2 regions of the Paraglaciecola sp. L3A3 genome follow, and region 2 is predicted to be linked to the other one. Evidence: predicted binding sites of a transcription regulator. Region 2 holds the regulator's gene; the other holds the start of a gene.

Region 1 (12,246 bases), 2.1 Mb from region 2:
GCACAAGAGCGCCATTATAAACAGCCAATGTTTACTCATGTGAACCATCCCAATTTTCATTATGCCATTGCGCCTGAGAATTTCTTTGATTTAGATCATGAGCCTGGTGATGGTTTTTTTGAAATGTATAACGGTCACTCAGGTGTTGATAATTATGGAGATGATCTGCACCCGAGCATGGAACGTTTTTGGGACATAGTGCTGTCCAAACGATTGGGTGAACGAGGCAAAGGGTTAATCTATGGCGTGGCTACTGATGACTCTCATGAATATACTAGCTGGGGTCTTGGACATACCAACCCAGGCCGAGGCTGGATCATGGTGCGCTCTGCCTATTTAAGTCCAAATACCATTACCTCAGCAATAAAACAAGGCCACTTCTATAACTCTACAGGTGTGGAATTGAGAACTCTTGATATTTCTGAAGATAGCATTAATCTTACGGTGAATAATAAAGCTGATACTGACTATGTCATAGAATTCATAGGTACAACCAAAGACGCAGATCTAAAGGGTGTGGGTACAACTAAGAAACACTCACATCGTAATAACGAAGATCATGATCATAAAGTGGTGTACACCTATAGCGATGATATTGGTCGTGTTCTAAAGCGGGTTAAAGGTTCGAAGGCGAGTTATAAGCTGACAGGTAACGAAATTTATGTTCGTGCACGTGTAACTTCTACTGCCATCCAAGCTAATCCATACGAAACTGGTGATACGGAAATGGCATGGACTCAACCTTTAGTTGCTAAGTAGTTAACCTGAATACTGGATAAGCCGAACCTGTCGATAACGCTCTTTTTGTGCCTAGCGGCGTTGGGTTGCCTAGCCGCGTTGGAGGAGAGTCTAGCAATAACACGTTATTACGTACGACAATCCGCCTTGCTATCCACGAAAAATTTCGTCACCGAGTAAGCATTCAGGTGAGGTGATTTGGGTGAACGTTATTAAGTTATTGAATTGTAATGATAAATTAAGGTTAGACGATACTTCTTATCCAGAACTCAGATTAGTTAGTTTTATTATTTCCTTGAAAATAATAAAACTGGGGCTAAGTGAAATTTATGAATGAATAGATTTAAACTAAGCCCCAATATTTTAGATATTTACTGCTTAAGCTTGTTTGGTTGTCGCTCTTAACATCCAAGCTGTTTTTTCATGGATAACCATACGATCAGAGACTAGTGATGCAGTGGATTCATCATCAGCAGCCTGAGCAATTTTTAATACTTCACGGGCTGTTCTGATCACTTGTTCATGGCCTTTAGTCAGTAGTGCCACCATTTCTGATGAGCTTGGTACACCATCCACTTCTTTGATAGAGCTAAGTTGGGCAAATTCTTTATAGGTGCCAGGTGCGGCAACATCAAGTGTTCTGATTCGTTCAGCTACGTCATCAACGGCAATGGCTAATTCAGTATAATGTTCTTCAAACATCAAGTGTAATTCACGAAATTGTAAACCTGTTACATTCCAGTGAAAATTATGAGTTTGTAAGTATAGAGTGTAAGAATCAGCTAAAAGTCTTTTTAACCCTTCTGCGATTGCGAGTCTATCTTCTTTGTTGATACCAATATTTATATCAGTCATTTTTTTCCTCTATTTACTTGGTTAGGGAGCTAGGTGGTTAGGGAGTGATTACTTTGGATAAGGTGAATGCACCTCTAATATCACCGAGATTAAAGCCTGTGGCTTGATCATCGGGATATAACGTTTTAATTTTTTTACTGACATCATTAGATAATGTCACGCCGTGACAAGTTAAACAAACCCCAGCGGTAGGAATGGGTTTCATGTACCGATAAAGTGTTTTATCGCCCGATGTAACAACTTCAGAGTGTTCCATAGTGGCTAAGTCTTCGCCTGCTGCTTGGCGTTGTATAAATTGCTGTAAAACGGTTGTTTCCCATGCATCGGCTTGGTTATTCTGATTTCTCACTTTGAGTGATGTACGTGCAATGTCCCAGCTTGAAGAGCTGTGTTTTTCAGCAATAGGTTCGGCTTCTAGGTTGCACACAGTTAGTCCTTTGATTGGTCCACCCGTTTGCATCGCACTTTGTAGTACTTGTTTTAAGTCACCGCCAAAGGCTTTAACTAGGGTTCGAGCTTGTTGGATCTCTGTACTTGGCATTGTTTCAGCTGCACTCACTAAAGCCGGTAATACTATAAAGCTGTGGGCTAACAGCATATTTTTAAAGAGTAGTTTCATATTTTTATGCTCAGTTTTAGTTAAAAATAATTAAGTAGTTGTTGGTAATATTGGTTATTGGCTAGCAGTTGCTGATGATTGCCTTGTGCGATAATTTTGCCTTCCGCCATGACAATAATATTATCCATTTTTTCTAACATTAAAGGCTTGTGGGTAATCACAATTAAGCTCTGATTCTGCTGGTTTATGTGCTCCAGAATATTATTCATGACGCTAGTTTCGTTGTGCTTATCCAAGCCTTTAGTGGGTTCATCTAAAATTATCACTTTGGCAGGGCGTAACAATAACTGAGCGATTTGTAAGCGTTGCGCTTGTCCCCCAGATAATCCAGTACCTGTGGTGCCTAACCAAGTATCAAAGCTCTTAGGTAAACTATCAATAAAGTCGAGTAAGTTAACTTGTTGACAAACATGGCGCATTTCACCTTCAGTGGCGTCATGTTTGGCCAAGCGTAAGTTATCAGCAATGCTGGCAGAAAACAGATGCCCTTGTTGGCTCATTAAGGCAATATGTTGGCGTAATAACTCTTGATCAATTTGGTTTAACTCTTCACCGCCTATGGTGAGTGTTCCTTTGCTTGTGGCTTCTTGTTTATTGCCATTTCCGATTGGCCAAAATCCCATCAGTAAATTAACTAAACTTGATTTGCCCGCACCACTTGCGCCGATAACTGCTACTTTTTCAGCGGCTTTTATCGACAGCTTAATATCCCGTAAACTGGGTTCTTTTTGTTGCGGATAACAAAAAGTTAAGTCGTTATATTCAATGTCCCCATGGTGTACTGGTTTTGTGCCGATATTCAGTGGTTTTTCTTTATCTATAATGGCAAACAGTCGGCTGGCACTGGCTAAACTTTGTGGTAACAATTGCAAGGCTAAAGGCATATTCATCACTGTTTCAAAACTAACTAACACTAATAAGATCACAGCCACTAACGATTTACTGTCTACTTCACCTGAGGTTAATAGGGGTAATAGCAGTAATAAGCAAAGTAATGCAGACAAGTGGATAATTAAAAATATGAGGGCGTTCATGGCCGCATTAATCTTAACTAACCGATAACAGACGTCGTAATATTGCTGGGTTAGTTTGGCTATAGAATTTTGATAAGGCAGGCTTACTTGATATACCAGTAGTGTTTTAATCGCGCTAATGCCGTTAACTAAGGTTTCGCTTAGATGATTGGCCGATAAGGTTTTTTGTTGTGCTAAAGTCTTTGAAGCTAGGTAACTGAATATGGGTAAAATCACAGCAACAATTAATAATGCGCTGAACATTAACCATGCAATAACAGGCGAAATCTGTGCTAAAGCGTAGCAAATAATAGGCACTGAGATTAAGGCTACAAACAGCGGTAATAACACCCGTAAATAGAAGTTATCTAGGTTATCAACATCTTGCTGCAGTCTGGTTAATAAATCCCCTGAGCGTAAATCCATTCGATAATAGGGCAATAAGGGTTCTAGTTGTTGATAAAAGTAATGTCGTAGATAGGCTAAGGCATTAAAAGTAGCGCGATGAGTTAACATGCGTTCACTATATCGCCCAGCCGTGCGTACTATGGCTAAAAAGCGAATAATAGCCGCAGGTGTAAAATAATTGACTGATATGCCTGTACTACCGCCAATTGCCATTAAGGTAATAAACCAGCCCGAAACGGCTAATAAACTAATGTTAGCCAGTACAGTAATCACAGATAACAATGCTCCCAGCAACATTAATGGTAACTGAGGTTTGAGTAGGTGAATTAATCGAAAAAACACCTTCATATGTTAACCTGCTGAGCGTAATAACCATTATTAGCTAATAGCGTTTGATGATCGCCATACTCAATAATTTTACCTTGCTCAAGTACTATTATGTGTTTAGCGTTTATGACTGTATGTAAACGGTGAGCAATAACGATAACCAGATGATCTTTTGCATAGGCATTAATTGAATCGGTAATGATTTGTTCGCTTTGTTGATCAAGGTGACTTGTGGGTTCGTCTAACAGTAATATTGCCGGTTGATGATAAAAAACACGAGCTAAGGCTAAACGTTGGATCTGCCCACCAGACAAGCCGGCACCCGCTTCACCAATGGGGGTTTCAATACCTTGTGCCAGTTTTTCAACATAACTTTTTAAACCGGCTTTGCTTAGAGCTTGTTCTACTTGCTTTGTTTCATAGCTGTCTGACATCGCTACATTAAACGCTAGTGAGCCGTGAAATACTTCAGCTTGTTGGGATATCCAGCCACATTGCTGTAACCATAGGTCACGATTAGCGGCTGTCAGTCTTATTCCATTGATGAGCACTTGCCCTGAGTCTGGCTGAACAAAACCTAGGATCATATCAATTAGGGTCGATTTACCTGAGCCACTATCACCAATAACGGCATACAAACCTTGAGAGTCAAAATGGGTAGTGATATCTGTTAAGGTTTGACTACGGGATGGGTAGCTAAAATTAGCTTGTGCAATATTGATGGTAAAAGGTGTGAGAAAGGGGCTTGTATCCTGTTGATTGGTTGCAGTTTGATTAACCAAATCGACTAAGTCTTCGGCAGCGGCCACCCCTGCCATTTTGGCGTGATATTGGCTGCCCAGTTGTCTAAAAGGTAAATAAAACTCAGGAGCGAGGAGTAATACCCATAGAGCCAGAATGTAATCCACATCGCCATAATACAAGCGAAAACCTAAAACCACAGCTACTAATGCGATAGCAACCGAGGCGAGAAACTCTAAAACAAATGAGGAAAGAAAGGCTATTTTTAAGATCCCCATGGTTTCATCACCATAGTCATCACTAATTTTTTTGACCGCAGCGATTTCTCTACGGGAAGCATTGAATATTTTAAGCTGAGTTAAACCTTGAATAATATCCAGAAAATGACAGCTCATTCGCTGTAATTTGGCCCAATGCTGTTGATTAAGTCGCTGTGCTTTATGACCAATTAAAATCATAAAAAAGGGCACCATAGGCGCAGTGAATAATAAAATTAACCCTGATTGCCAATCGATAGGAAATACCGCAACCAGAATAGCCAAAGGTATCACCGCGCAATAGGCTACAACGGGTAGATAGCCAGCAAAATAATCTTCTAATGAATCTATACCTTGATCAAGTAAACCACTTAATTTGGCGGCTCCTTGGTTTTGAGTATAGGCTGGGCCAAGGCTACATAAACGTTCCAGTAATCGTGAGCGAATATTAGCTTTAATCAACATTGCTCCGCGGCGGCTATAGCACTCGCTGAAATAGCCTAATACGGTCCGGCAAAGGATCACAATCACTAAAGCAATGCTGATATTTTTGATGTTATGACTGTTATCTCCATTACTAGAGAAAATCACCAAATCAATCAGGTAGGCAAGTATTGAGGTTTGTAAGATCATCAATAAACCATTGAATGATCCTAGGGCAATGGCACGACTTAACTTACCCTGGGAATGTTTTTTTTGTGACTTGAGCCAGTGATTAACCTGCTTTTTATGTTGTTCAGTTTGCGCAGTTACCTTGTCCATTGAGGGCTTCTTTGTACTGCATACTGGCTCATATTGTTAAAGTCACTCATGCTGCTTTATGACTGCCCGTCATTATTTTGGTCATCAGCAATATTGTCTACATGTTGTTCCATTTCGTACCACATAACGTTAATAATGCCTAAAGATACCGCAAGTAAAACGCCTAAAATCCAACTGAAATACCACATGGTTTTTTCCTCTAATTTTTTACTAATCTGAACTCGGCTTATCCCGAGCTCAGGTTAACTAATATGCTGAATGATTATTTTGTTCAATTTCATCAATAGTCACAGTGCGCCACATCTTTTTATAACACCATATTGTGTAGCCTAAAATGATAGGTGTAAAAACGGCTACGACCATTAACATTAAGCCTAGTGTGCCTTCGCTAGATACTGTATCCCACATCAGCAAACTATGATTGGGGTGGCTACTGGATGGCATCACAAATGGGAACATAGCAATACCAGCGGTTAAAATGATGCTGGCAATGGTTGACGAACTAGCTATCAAAGACATTGTTTTGATTGATGTACTTTTATTTTTTATAGCCAGTAAATAACTCACAACTAGAGGCATCAATATGCCTATAAGTGGTACTAACCATAATATTGGGGTGGCTAAAAAGTTAGTTAACCACACACCAGAACCAGTACTGACTTCTTTAGTGGTGGGTTGGGCTTGACCCATAGTGTCTATAGCACTGACAACTGAATAGCCATCAATACTTTGCCAAACCACCACACCAGCAAGGGCAAAAGCAATAGCTAATACAAGGGCAACAATACGGCCGATAGTGGCTGAGCGTTGAGCGATATCAGCATCGGTTCTTAATACTAACCAAGTCGATCCATGCAGCAACACCATACATACGCTTATTACTCCAGTTAATAGAGTGAAAGGCGTGAATAAAGCAAAGAATGACCCTGTATAGGTCACACGCATTAATGAATCGAAACCAAAAGGTACACCTTGTAATAAATTGCCAAAAGCCACGCCAAATACTAAAGGGGGCACTAAAGAACCTACAAATAAAGCTTTATCCCAATTAGTACGCCATTTATCTGACTCAATTTTACTGCGGTAATCGAAGGCCAGTGGCCGTAAAAATAAACTAAATAGGGTCAACATCATGGCAAAATAAAAACCGCTAAAGGCAGTGGCATAAACCAGTGGCCAAGCGGCAAAAAGAGATGCCCCTGCGGTAATTAACCACACTTGGTTACCATCCCAGTGGGCACCCACTGTATTAATCACCACACGCCTTTCTACATCTTTTTTGGCAACAAATGGTAGCAAGCCGCCTACACCCATATCCATGCCGTCGGTTATCGCAAAACCAATAAACAGAAAGCCGATAAGCCCCCACCAGATTAATTTTAATGTTTCGTAATCGAACATACTATTCCCCTTAAGAATGTTGGCTGCGAAGACCAGGTACTAACTCTGGTTCTTGTTCAAAGTGATAACGACCAGTATGTAATGAACTAGGGCCTAATCGAGCAAATTTAATCATTAAATACATCTCAATAATAAATAGAATGGTATACACAAGAATAAAGGCAATAAGAGAAAACAATACATCTCCAACGGCTAAGTCTGAAGTAGACAAAAAGGTCGGTAACACTTCACTAATAGCCCAAGGTTGACGGCCAAACTCAGCCACAAACCAACCTGTTTCTATGGCTATCCAAGGTAACGGCAAAGCGAATAAAAGGGCTTTGAGTAACCAAGGTTTTTGTTCTATTTCTCGGCGAGCGTTAAAGTAAAATGCTAAAACAAAGAGCAATAACATTAAAACACCCGCGCCTACCATAATCCTAAATGCCCAAAAAAGAGGGGCGACAGCTGGAGTGGAGTCTTTCACCGCTTGTTGTATCTGTTCTTCTGTAGCATCGACCACATTATTGGTATAGCGTTTTAGTAACAGTCCATAACCTAGGTCTTGTTTGGTTTGATTAAATCGAGCAATGTTTTCAGGTGTTTCTTCACCGTTACGTAACTTTTCTAAATATTCATAAGCGATCATGCCATTACGGATGCGTGGTTCATGGGCTTTTTGTAGATCATATAAGCCAGTGACTTCTTCATCTAAAGAGCGCGTGGCTATAATACCTAAAGCATAAGGTATTTTTACTGCGTAATCGGTTTCCATGGTTTCGTCATTTGGCAAACCCACTAAGGTAAAGGCAGCAGGGGCAGGCTCAGTATGATATTCAGCTTCAATTGCGGCGAGTTTTACTTTTTGTACTTCTCCGGTTTCATAACCCGATTCATCACCTAGCATAATAACCGACAGAATTGAGGCTAAACCAAAGCCCGCGGCGACTGAAAAAGACCTTTTAGCAAAGGCTATATCTCTACCTTTTAGTAAATAGTAACTACTAATACTCAATACAAACATTGAACCGGCAACATATCCTGCTGCGACCGTGTGGATAAATTTGACTTGAGCAACAGGGTTAAAAATGATTTCGCTAAAGCTGACTAACTCCATACGCATAGTCATGTAATTGAATTCACTGCCAATTGGGTTTTGCATCCAACCATTGGCAATTAATATCCATAAAGCTGACAAGTTAGTGCCCAAGGCCATCAAGAAAGTGCCCATTAAATGCTGGCGCTTGCTTAGTCGATCCCAACCTAAAAAGAACATGCCGACAAAGGTAGATTCAAGAAAAAAGGCCATCAACCCTTCAATGGCTAAGGGCGCACCAAAAACATCGCCCACATAATGGGAGTAATACGACCAGTTGGTACCAAACTCAAACTCCATGGTTAAGCCTGTAGCGACCCCGATGGCAAAGTTTATGCCGAACAATTTGCCCCAGAATTTGGTCATGTCCCGATAAATCTCGCGACCCGTCATCACATAAACGGATTCCATGATAAATAAAATCCATGTTAAGCCGAGTGTTAAAGGAACAAACAAAAAATGGAATAGCGCGGTAACAGCAAATTGCCACCGAGATAGCTCTACTAAGGTTTCATTGATCATACTAATTGCTCTCGTTATTACGCTTTGATGTTAAAAAATATTTTACTCTGGGTTGTGTGAGTGTTGATTTTTTTCTAGTTAATAATTGATATAAATCAATGTTTTTACAGCTAACTTGAACTTTAGCTCACTTTTTAAAATCAGCTAAAAAATGAACTAACCTTCCCAAGGTTTTGTTTATAGTTGGATACTTATCTTAGTACTGACTATCTTAAAAATAGTATTTGCAATATAAAGGCCATCTATTTGTTTTTTTATAAGCTATTGAAAATAAAGGTAAATTATTTTTTTGAGGAATGATAATGAAGAAATAACTTTTACCTATGACATAAGTGTCGTTATAGTGTGTCATTTATGGCAATTATAATGATTAAATGAAATAGAATGGTCCATCAAACAATCCAAGCAATTATTGAAGCTATTGAAAAGCCAGCTATTTTCATTACTCCAAATTACGCCATTGAAGCGGTAAATCAAGCTTATCGTGATACTTATTCTCACCCTGTTTTATTAGGACAAAGTAAATGTCATGAGGTGTCACATAATTCGACTAAACCTTGTGATCAAAATGGTGAATTGTGTCCTCTATCTGCATGTAAAGAAACCAATAAAAATAGCTCCGCACTGCATATTCACAAAACTGATTCTGGTGACGCTTATTGCAATATCTTAATGAAACCAGTGACAAATAACGATGGAATAACCATAGGCTTTTTAGAAATACTCGAAAAAATTGATTTTGCCAGTAGTTATAGTAGTGACCGAAAGTTAATAGGTAAAAGTCAACCCTTTCAATATCTGCTACAAATGATTTCTCGCAGCGCCAAAAGTGACATCAGTATATTGTTACAAGGTGAAACTGGCACAGGTAAAGAATTGGCGGCTTTATCTATACATCAAGTTAGTAAAAGGTCGAGTAAACCGTTTATAGAGGTTGAATGTACTGGGTTAAACGAAGCCTTATTTGAATCTGAATTATTTGGTCATGAGAAAGGGGCATTTACAGGGGCAAGCACCAGTAAAAAAGGCTTAGTTTGTATGGCTAACGGAGGCACCTTATTTTTAGATGAAATTGGTGATATTCCACTCAATTTACAAGTGAAATTATTGCGTTTGCTAGAAACTGGACATTATCGAAGAGTAGGTAGTGTTGAAAAACAAAAAGCGAATTTTAGGCTGGTTTGCGCAAGTCATAAAAATTTAGAAAAAATGGTTGATCAAGGTGAATTTAGAGAAGATTTATATTATCGAATCGATGCTTTTCCCATTCGTTTACCCACGCTAAAAGAAAGGCAAGCTGATATTCCACTATTAGCTGAACATCTATTATTAAAAAGCGAATTTGCATCGAAAAAATTTACCGACGAGGCGCTAAATCTATTATCCCGTTATCATTTTCCAGGCAATGTACGTGAACTTAAAAACATAGTGCAAAGAAGTGCCTTATTAAGTGATGATGAATGGATAACCACTGAGCACTTACCTGAAAAAATCCTAGCTTTAAATACGCCACAGGATCACTCTGATAATCTTATCTCTAACGAAAAACAATACATCATTAAATTACTGACTGAATATGGAAATCAACCTAAAGTTATCGCTGAGCATTTAGAAATCAGTGTGAGAACCTTATATAGAAAACTACAAAAACATCAGCTCAATACGCAAGATTTTAATTAGAAATGGTGTTTATTTTATATTTGAACTTTCATTCAAGGTATTTCTTACGATAATTAATTAGCTAACTTTTTTTGAGTAATAATATTCACCCTATACTCTATAATTCAAAAGGAGTAGTGTTTAATCAATCATGCCTAAATGTGTTAATTCTTAAATAGGAGAAATTTAATGAGTGATAAAAAATGTCCATATGAAGCAAGCAAATTAACCATGAATAACGGCGCACCTGTTGCTGATAATCAAAATAGTATGACAGCAGGTAAGCGAGGACCTCTGTTGGCGCAAGATGTTTGGTTAAACGAAAAACTAGCTAATTTTGTACGTGAAGTTATTCCTGAACGTCGAATGCATGCTAAAGGTTCTGGTGCCTTTGGTACATTTACTGTGACCCATGATATTAGTCAATATACTTGTGCCAATATTTTTAGTGAAGTAGGTAAAAAGACCGAAATGTTTGCTCGTTTCAGTACGGTAGCTGGTGAGCGTGGTGCGGCTGATGCAGAACGAGACATTCGTGGATTTGCTTTGAAATTTTATACCGAGCAAGGTATTTGGGATTTAGTGGGAAATAACACACCTGTATTCTTTATTCGGGATGCCCTTAAATTTCCTGATTTAAACAAAGCCGTTAAGCGTGATCCACGCACTAATATGCGTTCAGCAACTAATAATTGGGATTATTGGACACTATTGCCAGAGGCTTTACATCAAGTCACAGTGGTGATGAGTGATCGTGGGATCCCTGCTTCTTTTAGACACATGCATGGCTTTGGCTCTCATACTTATAGTTTTTGGAATGACAACGATGAACGATTTTGGGTGAAATTCCATTTTCGTACTCAACAAGGTATTAAAAATTTAACCGATGCTGAAGCGGCAGAAGTGGTTGCTATGGATCGTGAAAGCAATCAAAAAGATTTATATGAAAGTATTGAAAATGGTGATTTTCCTAAGTGGAAATTATTTGTACAAATCATGCCAGAAATTGAAGCTGAAAAAGTACCTTACCACCCATTTGATTTAACCAAAGTGTGGCCAAAAGGGGATTATCCACTGATAGAAGTCGGTGAATTTGAACTGAATAAAAATCCTGAAAATTACTTTGCTGATGTAGAGCAGGCGGCTTTTGCTCCAAGTAATTTAGTTCCAGGTATCAGTGTCTCGCCAGATAGAATGTTACAGGCTCGTTTAATCAACTACACAGATGCACAGCGTTATCGTGTTGGCGTTAATCATACTCAGGTACCTGTGAATAAGCCACGTTGCCCGGTCAATAGTAATGCCCGTGATGGTGAAGGACGGGTTGATGGCAACTACGGCGGTAAACCGCATTATGAGCCAAATAGTTTTGCACAGTGGCAAGAACAATCACAATTTGCTGAGCCTCCTCTAAAAATTAATGGTGAAGCTAAGCATTATGATTTCCGTGAAGATGATAGTGACTATTTCAGCCAACCACGTGCCCTGTTTAACTTGATGAGTGATGAGCAAAAACAAGCATTGTTTGATAACACAGCTGGACAAATTGGTGGGGCGTTAGATTTTATTCAATATCGTCATATTCGTAACTGCTATCAATGCGACCCTGCATACGGCGAAGGTATTGCCAAAGCGCTTGGTGTAACCGTTGAAGATGCTATTAAAGCACGTGAAACTGATCCTGCTAGAGATTTACCTGGTTGTTTATAAAACTGTAGAAAGCCTATAGATTTGGGACTTGCCTCATTATCTATAGGTTTATTGTATGCTTATAGGGAGCCCTCATTTTATAATTGAATTAGTTTCTTCGGAGTAAAAGCGTGAATATATTTAAATTTTCTACAGTAGTAATTGCATTTTTCAGTCTGG
Region 2 (12,246 bases):
GCCACAGGCGTTGGAATATGTGGACGAAGCCATAGCAGAAGCATCTAATCTTGAATGGAATACAGAAGACTGGACTAATTATCGTAAGCAGTTAAAAGGTTAATGTAATGAAGTCATTCTTTATATTTATATGTGTGCTAATTTGTTGTACAGCAACCTCTTGTAGTCATTCATTAACACCTATGGATAGAGCCAGTAGTTCAAATACAAAGAGTAATTCTGTGACTGGATATTTATTGTTCGCTGTACAGTCAGAAGCATACATTAAAACGGTAAATATATTAGGTGTAATACCTTTAAGTTATTCACCTAATAATGCCAAGCAAGAAAATACTTATATTTTAGCTAAAGTCCCCATTGGTTATTATAAGTTTAGTGGCGTAAAAACAGGACTTGGTGATATAGAGGCTAATTCAGAGCATGATTGGTCATTTAATATTGAATCCAATACTATTAACTATGTAGGTAACTTAGAACTTTTATCAAAAGTAAAGTGGTGTGATACGTGTTTTAAATTAGAGTTAGCCAATAAATCTTCATTTGCCATTGAGTATCTAGAATCAAGCCATCCAGAACTATTAGCGAAAATCCCTATAGTATATAAAGGGCCTGGAGAAGATGATTTTATTGGGTTTTCTAGAACTTTAAAAACATCAACATTTCACCATTAAATTAACTCAGGGAAGAATGTATGAAAGCTGTTTATGGACTGCTTATTGCCGGTTTATTTTCATTTCATTTGTATGCTCAGAATTTAATATCACTAGATGAGCTACTTAGTAAAGATACTATTCATAAAATTGAATTGAATCCTAAAGGTGATCTATTACTCACCACTGGTTATGAAAAAAATAGACTGCAATTAAATGTTTTTGAAATTGATAGTGGTCAACTGCTGAATGTTTTTCAAGCTAAACAGGGGGCAGACTACAGATTATCGTCAGTAAAATGGGGGGACCAAGATTCCTTTATTTTTAATACTTACAGACCCCTACAAAAAAATGCTTATGTCTCGTGGTTGGTCGATTTATCTACTTCTTCTAATGGATTAAGTTTTAAAACATCTAGGATCCATGCACGTGGTTATGTAATAGACTATTTGCCAAACGAGCAAGATAAAGTGTGGTTTGTTTATTATCCAGATGCCTCAAATTATAAAAAAATACAGATATACAAAACACATACACAAGGCATAGTACGCGAAAACTTTCGGGGTCAAAATAAATTCAAATATTTACAGTCCAAGGCTCGAAAATATTTTACGGATCCCAAAGGGCAGGTTCGTTTTAGTTCAAAGTTTGATAAGGATGATATTGAAAAAACCTATTGGTATCTTGACCAAGATAATGATTGGCAATTGTTATTTCAATTCGATCCTTATGAATACGATTTTGAACCTATTGGATTTTTACCCAATGGAAAACTAGCTGTTATTACCAATATAAACTCGGATTTAAAATCACTGCATGAATTCGATTTATCAAGCCAAACAATTGGCGACATAATTTATCAGCATGCTAGATACGATGTAACCGCAGCAAACTTTGACCAATCAGGGGACAAAATAGAATCCATTAGTTATTACGATGGGGGCGAGTGGCGATCAGAATATTTTGATCATAATAGACAAACTTTGAATCAACAATTTAAAAATACATTCGAAGGACAGCAATATTTCATTAGCTCAATGAGTGCAAATGAACAAAGAGCTGTAATAAAAGTGTTTTCGAGCACTAATAGAGGTGAATACTATCTTTGGGACAAAACGCTAAATGAATTAGCACGACTCAAAGAACAGAATGCACAACTTTCTGTTTATGAATTTAGTGATACCCAAGTGTTAGATATTAAAAGTGATGAAGGTCATAAAATAGAGGCTTTTTATACACAATCACCTGAAAATATTAGCAATAACGTTTTACTTGTTATGCCTCATGGTGGTCCTATTGGTCCTAGAGATCATAAAAGATTTAATTTTACTGTTCAGTATCTGGTTAGCCGTGGCTATTCGGTATTACAAGTAAATTATCGAGGCTCTGATGGTTTTGGTAAGGAATATAAAGATAGTGGGAGAGGCCAGTGGGGCAGAGTGATAGAAAAAGATATCACAAGCGCTGTAACATTTATTCATGACAAGTATAAATTTAAACAAACCTGTGCAATTGGTGCGAGTTATGGGGGGTATTCTAGTGCTATGTTAGCTATATTACATCCCGATACATATTCATGTGTGATTGCTCGATTCGGTGTGTTTGACTTACCTTTAATTTTTAATGATAGGAATACCAAATTAGCAGAATACATGCAAAAAATATGGTCGAAAGTTGTGGGGGAAGAAAGCCCAGAGTTAAAAAAATATTCACCTGTATATTTAGCTGAAAAAATTAATGTACCAGTTTTAATTACCGCAGGAGAATTAGATACTAGAGCTAGTTTCGAACACAGTAATAGATTCAAGTATGTATTAAAAAAGTTGAATAAAGATGTAGAGCATATTTATTACAGATATGCAGGCCATGGTCATAATGGCAATGCCAAAAGTGCTAAACATGAATTGGCTTATATTGATGACTTTATTCGACGGAAACTGTCACTCTCGCCACCTGTAGGTGATAATTCTGTACAAATAAAAGTACGTGAATTTAATTTAATTGCCAATGGTTTTGACAACAAAGATATAGCGGGCGTATATAAAGATAAATCGGCTAATTTTAAAAAGAGAACAAAGATAACCCTGAGTAATTAATAGGACTCAAATTATCATCAGCAATGATTAAATATATGTGCTTTTATCTAATGGCTAGATAAAAGCACAGGAAGACTGGCCAAGACTATTAGAAGAATCAAAATCTATCAAGGGTGGTATAATGCTCAACATTAAATGTATATAATTGATAAATAGTTAGTTTAAAGTATGCAGATAGAAACAAAAAATTCCATAAAACAATGTCCCCATAACAAACAAGTTAGTTGTGATAATTGTAAACTCAACACAATTTGTATGCCGGTCAGTTTACATTTTGAGGATATTGACCGCCTAAATAATATTATTCAACGCGGTAAGCCTTTAAATAAAGGTGAGTATTTGTTTCGTGTGAATGATCCTTTTACTTCCGTTTATGCGGTTCGTTCAGGAGCGCTAAAAACACATTTTGTGACTGAAAATGGCGCAGAACAAATCACTGGCTTTTATTTGCCTGGTGAAATATTAGGTATGGATGGTTTGGGTACAGACCTTCACTGTAATTCTGTGCAAGCTTTAGAAACCTCTTCAGTGTGTAAAATACCATTTAATAGATTAGAAGAATTAAGCACTAAATTACCCAGCTTACAGCGCCATTTCTTACAATTGATGAGCCGCGAAATTACCCAAGAACAACAAATGGTGGGTTTGCTAAACAAACAAAATGCTGAATCACGAATTGCGTCTTTATTGCTGAGTATTTCAAGTCGCAACAGTCGACGAGGCTTGTCAGGGAGTACTTTTATTTTACCAATGAGCCGTAAAGATTTAGGCAACTATCTCGGTTTAACTATAGAAACAGTCAGTAGAATATTCTCTCGTTTACAAAAAAATGAGCTGATTGCAGTTGAGCAGAAAGAGGTGTCAATTTTGGATATTGCTGCATTACAAAAATTAGCCAAAGGCCCCGAGTAATCGGTTCTGTAAGTTATAATAATTCTTTATGAAATTGGGGTGATAACATAAGGGATAGCGTAACTAGAGGCTATTAATCTAGTTACGCCTAACGTCTAAAAGCGGTAACCTAAAGATAAAGTATATACAAATGGGTCAATATCTACTGCAACACTTCCTTGCTCATCGTTTAAAGTAAATTCAGCATCTGTGCCGATATCTATCCAGCGAACAGACGCATTAACATGCCATTCATCATCAAGCATGTAATCTAAACCTGCTTGTAACGATAGGCCAATTGAGTCGTCTAATGACAGGTCAGAAAAGCCAGCTTGTTTATTTTCAGCCGTGAACTCTTCATCAAAAAATATTGTGTAGTTTATTCCGGCCCCTATATAAGGTTGAAATTTAGCAGTGGCATTGGCTAAGTAATAATTAACACTTATCGTTGGGGGGAGGTGTTTAGTAGAGCCTAATGCACCGACAGTATTTAAGCCTATATCGTGCTCAAATGGTGTCGCCAGTAATATTTCTAAAGCTATTTTCGGGCTAATAAAATAACCAATATTTATTCCTAATTGTGCGTTACTATCTACGTTCACACCTATACCTAAGTCACTGCCACCGACCAAAACGTTATCACTTGAATCATCTGGATTAACAGCAGTAACGCCCGTTCTAAAAATCCAATCAGCTGTTTCATAAGCATGAACATATAAGCTTGAAGTAATACCGCTTAACAATAAGGCTAAAGTACATAATTTATTTTTCATTTGTCTCACTCTTTAATTATTTAACTGAGTGTATTGTAAATGGATGAAATAATTAGGATCTTGATCTAGCTCAACAAACGAGTTAAACGGAATCAAAAATTAAATTGAGACCTCATTGAACTTTAAAACAAAAGCAGGCTCTTAATAATGTGTGTTCCTTGTTTATGTGTTTTTAGTTATGTTTTAATGCCCAGATTATTCTGGGTATTTTTTTGTAGAAAATTCCTCTCTCTTTAGGCACTACTAAGAATCGTATGTTTAGCTTTAGCTTCAGCCAAAAAGTATTACTGGCTAAACATCTCTAGAAAGTTCTATTCAATCTCGGATCTTTTGATCTAAATCAACATTCTTCGCCAAGCCTATATTTATAATCTAATCGAACTTAACAATCCTTAAAGGACATTATTATGAAACAGAATGTTGGTATTTTAGATACAGCTCTTCGCTCAGTTATAGCCATTATTTGTTTATCTATCGCTGCAGAAGGCCTTTTACCCCAAGCTGGTACAATCGCAATGGTCGTGATTGGCTCATTAATGTGGATTTCTTCAAGTTTTGGTTTATGTTTTGTTTATAAAATTTTAGGGATAGACACATACCCAGGTGCGGGACATGGTATTACTCAATATTATCCTAGATAATGCAGACTGATCAGACTGGAGCAGATATAAAGCTGGTACTAGGAAGTTGTAAATAGCTGAAAGGGTGGCTGACTTAACTATTGATATTTCTATAAGGCGATAGCAGAAATATATTTTCTGCTAGCTAGATGGAATAGCTAAATAAATAGATGGTAAATTTTAAATATGAGCTAACGATAAATCAGCATATATCTGAGTTTACGGACTAAACCAAAAAATCAACGAAGGGATAGTTAATAAAACAACCGCTAGCCCCGCCCATAGTTTATTTTGAAAAACGAATCCCGTGACGACTATCGTTATGATTAATACCAGTGAATTAATAGCGAATAGGATCTCTCGTATAAAATCTACCAGAGGCGATAAACTTGCCAGTAATTTACCAGCCCCTTCAAACAAGTACAAAACAGGAGCAAATAAACTCAAACCTTGGTGATATTTCAGCTCACCAGATGCTTCTAGAGAGGGGACAACAAAGATCTTGATAATTAATGCTATTTCAAAATATAGATGTGAAAAAAAGACTAGTAAAGCAATGATTTTTAATATATTCCAAATCCAAGCATTTCTCAATTAATTAACCCTTCCTTGAAAACAATAAATGATGTCGATATATATATCCGATTAAGATTATTAAAGATACTAGGGACTGTTGAGCTTTGGTAAATGCTTTTGTCGTAAATTGTGGGATATTTATGCTGAAAATCAACACGAAGGCAAAGGCAAATAGTTGGCAAACCGTGAGCGTACATATATGTCAAATAAAGCTTAAAAAATAAACACCGACTGTCAGATGAACAAAATGGGCTGTTATTGGCGGCTTTCATGCTCAAAACTGCCATTTTTCAAGTAATTGATCACCTGAGTGATGACGTTTTTGTTTTTCATCATAAAGGGGTGTGTGACTGGCATGGTTATATGGTCATTCATGCCTTCTAGCTTGGTACTTTCTATAGAAACCTTGCCGTCATCTGTGCTGGGAATAAGGGATGATAAAATTAAATTTATGCTTCTTGTGCCGGCAATAATTCCCAGGTTAAAGTTGGCTTTACCTAAAGTGTTGGGAATGCTTAACTCACCTGTACCAAGCTGCATGCCAGCATCACCATTGATAAAGTGAAAACCAGGTACATCTTTAAGTTTATCTACTACTTCGCTTCCTTGATTTGGTGGGCCAAGCATGACGACGCGATTTAAATTGGTTATTTTGTGTTTACTCAGATATTGGCGCACTAAAATTCCACCCAGTGAGTGAGTAACAAAATTGACTTGCATATCTTTAGGGCACTTTTCTAAAGCCGATTTTATCGCTAACTCGGCTAGAATTTCGATAGATCCCTCTCTTGATGGGTAACCTTCATTGATAGGTAAAAAACCTTCAGTCACAAGAACTTGCTCTAGAGTCTCCATCGAACTAGCGCTTCTAGCAAGACCATGCAGTAGAACCACACATGAAGCTTGCGTGCCGAAAGAAAAACATATTAAAAAGACTAGTGTGATTAACTTGATATGAATAATCCGTAAAGTTATTAGTTTGCACTTAATACCAATACCAATACCAATACCAATACCAATACCAATACCAATGCCATTAAATTCCTGCTGAGTGAACATTTATTAGAGTTGGTATTAGCCTTATTCAAATTTAGATAGCTCTTATTGTAATCCAAACCATGTGTTTTCCGCATTTTTTCACAAACTTGGATATATGCAAAGAACATATTTTAGATGCAGGTATAAGTCGCTAACAACTTTGTTAGCGACTTCATAGTAGATGGTTTGGATTTAACGCAACTCAAAAAGCCGCATTTTTCATTTGTTACTTCAATCTACTCCATCGTTTCTAACGACTGTTTTTAAACACTATTTTATAAACTATAACTCGATAATGCGCTATACATCACCTTCAAAGCTTGTGTTACATCATCATGAATGACTGATTCATCTGGGTGATGACTTATCCCTTTTGGACTGCGAATAAACAACATTCCTACAGGACATAGTGAAGCGACAGCCATAGCATCGTGGCCTGCACCTGAGGGTAGGTAATAAGGGCGCTGCTTATTGGCTTCACATGCTAAGGCAAGTTTAGCTTGAATACCTTTGTCACATTGCACAGCTTCTGCTTGGTGAGTCCATTTCCAAGTCATTAATAAATCACGCTTGGCTGCAATTTGTTTGGCTTTGTCTAAAATTTTTGATACTAAGATTTCTAGATGTTCGTTATCTTGTGCTCTGGCATCTAGCGTCATTTCAGAATAACCTGCGATGACATTAGTGGCACCAGGTTTAGCGCTAATATTACCAACAGTCGCCACCTCTTGATGGGTACAACTTTTGGCTATATCCTCTATAGCTAAGGTGAGTTCGGCAGCAGCGGCTAAAGTATCTTTGCGCAGATTCATAGGGGAGGTGCCCGCATGGCCCGTTTGTCCAGCAAAAGAAATGACTGCCCGTTTGGCACCAGCAATAGCTGTTACTACTCCTAATGGAATATCATGAGCTTCAAGTACCGGGCCTTGTTCTATATGCACTTCCCAATAGGCTAATACCTTTTTGGGATTTAAATAAGCATTCACTACTTCATCAGGTTTTAGACCAAATTGTTCCATGGCTTCGGCCATGGTAATACCGTCCTTGTCGACAGCCTCTAACCATTTACTGTTAAATTTTCCTGCTATGGCATGAGAACCAATCAAAGTTGTGGCAAAACGGGTGCCTTCTTCATCAGCAAAACCCACTAAGTCAATATGAAATGGAAACTCTAACCCTTTAGCTTTTGCCACTTTTATCAACTCTAAAGCGAGTAATACTCCTAAAATACCATCGTAGGCTCCAGCATTAGGCACAGTATCGAGATGGGAGCCAAGTATTAAGCTGGGCGCATCAGGATTATTACAAGCTAAACGGCCCCACTGATTACCAGCTTGATCTTGCCAAGTGCTCAACCCATCTTGTTGCATCCATTTTTCAACGAGTTGATGGCCGGCTTTGTGTTTGCTAGTTAGATATTGTCTTAATATGCCTTGATCTAATTCACTCACTTGTGCTAACTCATCACAATGGTCTAATGCTGTCTGACTATATTTTTCTGCAATTGAGTCTTCAAGTATGTGCATGATTATAATTACAACCTAAGCTTGGCTAGCATAAAAATTAAGTGCCGCAGCACTGGCTTCGCCCTGAGGGCCTTTGTAATGATTAGCATGTAGACACGCATCTAGGCAGGCTAATGTTTGTAACACTGCTGATTTACGTGCGTTGTAACCCATTGTGCCTATGCGCCAAATTTTGCCATGTAGTGGGCCAAAAGAAGTACCTATTTCAATGCCAAAATCAGTCAACATTTGACCGCGTACTTTGTCGCCATCAACTTCATCGGGGATATAGACACCCACCACATTGTTCATTTTATTGCTGATGTCGCCAAAGACTTTTAAGCCTAGCGCTTGAACACCCAATAACATAGCTTGGCCATGTAATTCGTGACGAGCCACTGCTTCATCTATACCTTCATTAATAGCGATTCGGGCGCATTCAGATGCACAATACAGCATGCTGGTTGCTTCAGTATGATGATTGAGGCGTTCTTCACCCCAGTAATCCATAATCATAGGTAAATCAAAATAATTTGAACGGATCATAGGTTCAATTCCGTCTTGGTGTGCTGCAGTACGAATACCCGCTTCTACTTTTTTACGACTACGAACCCAGTGCACAAACTTTTCACTAAAAGTAACAGGTGCAGAGCCAGAAGGGCCGCCGAGACATTTCTGTAAACCTACAGAAACCGCATCTAAACCCCATTCATCAGTTAACAGTGTATTACCTAAAATTGACGCTGTAGCGTCGCAATAAAACAAAACATCATGTTGTTTACATATATCGCCAATGTGTTCAAGAGGTTGATTCATAGTGGTTGAAGTGTCACCTTGCACCATGGCTAACATTTTAGGTTGAACTTGTTTAATAGCTGCTTCAATTTGTTCTGGTTTAAATACTTCCCCCCAAGGTACTTCGATTGTATGAACTTCAGCTTGCGCCCGTTCTGCTATTTCTGCTAATAGATGTCCAAATCTGCCCATAATGGGGACTAGTACTTTATCACCAGGTCTCAGTGCGGATATAAGCACTGCCTCAATACCAGCCCTTGAAGTACCATCAATTAAAAAGGTCCATTGATTTTGGGTCTTAAATACCTGGCGATAACGAGCCATAGTTTCATTCATAAAACCTGTCATGGCCGGATCGTATTGACCAATTAGTTGCGCTGACATTGCGCGCAATACCCTAGGATCTGCATTGATAGGACCCGGGCCCATTAACAAACGTTGTGGTGGATTTAATGCATCGATAAATGAATGGGACATCTTTTTAAGCTCCTATTGCTTGATATAACATGCGAGAACTGGTGATAAGTAAAACAAAAGCAAAAGCTCGTTTTAATTGTTTTTGGTCTAGTTTTGCGCCGAGTGCTGCACCAATGGGGGCAAACAGTATGGTTAAAGGAATAATGATAAAGAACGCTGGTAAGTTAATCAGACCCCAAGTTCCGAAAGGGGCATCAGCAGGTGTAGTACCAATGATTAACAATGTGACTACTCCAGGTAAGGCAATTAAAAAACCAAATACTGCAGCAGTGCCCACCGCTAAATGAGTTCTGACATTAAATGCAGTTAACAGTGGTACACCTATAGTGCCACCACCGATACCTATCATGACTGATAAACCACCCACTATACTAGCCAGAAATCCTTGACCGACTTTACCAGGTAATTGCGAAAATGTAGCAGGTGCGCCAGCTCTAAACAGCATATTTAAACTGACGGTTAAGGCTATGCAGCCAAACATAAGCGTCAGCGCATTGCCTTTTATTTCATGGGCTAATAAGCTTCCTAACACAGAAAAAAGTAAAATAAATCCAGCCCAATACTTTAGTAAAGGTACATCTACATTGCCTTTTTTGTAATGTGCTTTTATTGTCGATATTGCCGTAGGAACTATGGTTGCTAAAGAAGTTGCTGTGGCAATCATCATAGCTGATTCAGCACTCACGCCAAATGTTTGCAGCAGAAAGTAAAGTACTGGCACTATTACTATACCGCCGCCCACACCAAATAGCCCTGCTAATAAACCGGCAAATATCCCTGTGCCAATGAGTGTCACTATGATTGGCCAAGATTGAATTATTTCATCCACTTAATATTATCCTTTGATTAAAATTTTATCTGTTATTAAATTGGTATTGATAGATTATGTACTTGAGCCACACCATCAGAGCGAGGGTCGCTGGCAGCTTCTAGCAAGTTATCTTGTGCTGAAAAAACAATTGCGCCTGCATGGCCCATCATTTCGTTGTTATTGTCTACGCTTTGCCAATCATGCCCTTTGGCAGTAAGTTCTGTCGCGACTTGTTTGGCTAAATTATTCTCGATTTTTAAATTTGTTGCACTATCACCCCAAGTGCGTCCTAATAACCAACGGTCATTACTAATGGCCTTTTGTAGAGACTGCTGTCGCCAAGCATAATTGCTGAATATAGCAGCTTGAGTTTGTGGTTGGCCTTCGCCACCCATAGTGCCGTAAACGAGTCGACGACCATCGGTAAATTTAGCAAAAGCTGGGTTTAATGTATGGGCCGGTTTTTTATTAGCCTGTAAACAATTGATATTGTTTTTATCTAAGCTGAAACTGACGCCGCGGTTATTCCAAACAAAGCCACCATCACGCATGGCTATGCCACTACCAAACTCCCAATAAATGCTCTGAATAAAGCTGACCATTTGGCCATTTTTATCTTTTGCTCCCATCCATACGGTATCTCCTGGGGCGGCGTCAAAAGGCCATGGTTTAGCTTGAGTTAAATCAATATTATTGGCTAATTGAGTGATAGTTTGAGCTGATAAGGCTTGTTGATATTCAATGTTTAATATAGCCAGATCAGCCCAAATAGTTTTTCGTTGATCAAAACTCTGTTTCGTCGCCTCAACAATTAAATGCAACCACTGGGCTTGGGTTGATACCTTAGATTTAAGCTGGTCTAACATAGCTAAAATCTGCAAAGAATGAATACCTTGAGTAGGGGCGGGTAAGTTAAAAGCCTGAGCATTACTTAATTGTACAGATAAAGGGCTGACAACTTCAGCTTGTGTATTGGCAATATCTTCAGAGGTGAGGGGACTGCCTGCTTGCTGCAAATCTTCAGCAAAACTGTCGGCTAATTCACCATGGTAAAAAGCAGATAATCCATATGTAGCTAAGTGACGAAATACGTCTGCTAATTTTCGATTATAAAATTGTTTTTTGGGTTGTAACACTTGGTTATTAGATTCGTATAAGGATTTAAAGTGGGCGTTTCTTTGTTCCACAGAGAACAATTTAATCGCCCCATCATGTAAACTGTTTGTGACTTCAAACCCAGATTCAGCATGATGAATCGCGTGTTGAAAAATTTTGCTCAAAGGTAAACTTGCCGTTTGATCTTGCTCAAGAGCTATTTGCCAGCCTTGTACTGTACCCGCTTGGGTTAGAGCACTCATTCCGCCTCTAGCCGGAATATCAGTTAAATCGCTATAAGCTTGTATATTGGCGGCACTACGACCACAAGCATCGATGGCAATGGGTGAAACTGACTGTTGATTATCAATAATCCAAAAACCATCACCACCGATTGAATTCATGTGAGGGTAAACAACGGATATTACCGCAGCTGCTGCAACCATAGCCTCAACCGCACTACCACCATTTTCTAGAATGTCGATCCCTGCTTCTGTAGCAGCCCAGTGTGGTGCAGTAAAAGCAATGGATGATGGGGAGCTATTATCTGACATTAAATATGTTTCCATTCAAGTTGTTGGCTAAGAGACTGACATAGAGTAAGCAAACTTTGGTCTTGCCCTGTTAACATCATTAATGAAAAACCATATGGTACCAATTGGTTGTTTATTTTAACTGGGGCGACTGTTAGCGGCATATGCACTTGAGTCGAGCCAGTTAAACCTGCAATGGCCGACAAGTTAATCAGTTTCATTCTTAAGTCATCAATGCTTTGGCCAATTTTAGGTGCTGCAGTAGGTGTAGTTGGTAAAAATAAGCATGTTTGGTCTGTCATATTACCTTGTATAAGCGCTATTAATTGGCTTTGAATTTGTCTTGCTTCTAATTCATCTTGCTCGGTAAGAGCTAAAGCCATACT

What was found. Region 2 encodes FNR, which switches genes on or off when oxygen is low (the NO sensors DNR and NnrR bind a similar motif). Its sites were predicted from a motif close to TTGATCTAGATCAA; they were not measured.
Region 1: the regulator FNR is predicted to act here: its motif matches at 8,804-8,817, upstream of GQR87_RS02595 (cytochrome ubiquinol oxidase subunit I).

What each region holds. Positions count from the first base shown of each region.
Region 1 is NZ_CP047023.1:606,802-619,047, forward strand. Features, by position in the region: gene GQR87_RS02560 (histidinol-phosphatase) at 1-759, shown strand, start outside; gene GQR87_RS02565 (Dps family protein) at 1,117-1,593, opposite strand; gene GQR87_RS02570 (DUF3365 domain-containing protein) at 1,631-2,212, opposite strand; gene cydC (thiol reductant ABC exporter subunit CydC) at 2,233-3,981, opposite strand; gene cydD (thiol reductant ABC exporter subunit CydD) at 3,978-5,720, opposite strand; gene cydX (cytochrome bd-I oxidase subunit CydX) at 5,777-5,908, opposite strand; gene cydB (cytochrome d ubiquinol oxidase subunit II) at 5,967-7,121, opposite strand; gene GQR87_RS02595 (cytochrome ubiquinol oxidase subunit I) at 7,132-8,718, opposite strand; gene GQR87_RS02600 (sigma-54-dependent Fis family transcriptional regulator) at 9,103-10,398, shown strand; gene GQR87_RS02605 (catalase) at 10,567-12,087, shown strand; gene GQR87_RS02610 (DUF6491 family protein) at 12,198-12,246, shown strand, end outside.
Region 2 is NZ_CP047023.1:2,656,830-2,669,075, reverse strand. Features, by position in the region: gene GQR87_RS11170 (energy transducer TonB) at 1-103, shown strand, start outside; gene GQR87_RS11165 (hypothetical protein) at 108-671, shown strand; gene GQR87_RS11160 (S9 family peptidase) at 692-2,746, shown strand; gene fnr (fumarate/nitrate reduction transcriptional regulator Fnr) at 2,915-3,658, shown strand; gene GQR87_RS11150 (OmpW family protein) at 3,754-4,410, opposite strand; gene GQR87_RS11145 (DUF2892 domain-containing protein) at 4,818-5,051, shown strand; gene GQR87_RS11140 (hypothetical protein) at 5,250-5,624, opposite strand; gene GQR87_RS11135 (triacylglycerol lipase) at 5,862-6,665, opposite strand; gene GQR87_RS11130 (allantoate amidohydrolase) at 6,920-8,170, opposite strand; gene GQR87_RS11125 (alanine--glyoxylate aminotransferase family protein) at 8,186-9,421, opposite strand; gene GQR87_RS11120 (sulfite exporter TauE/SafE family protein) at 9,426-10,250, opposite strand; gene GQR87_RS11115 (gamma-glutamyltransferase family protein) at 10,286-11,881, opposite strand; gene GQR87_RS11110 (amidase family protein) at 11,881-12,246, opposite strand, start outside.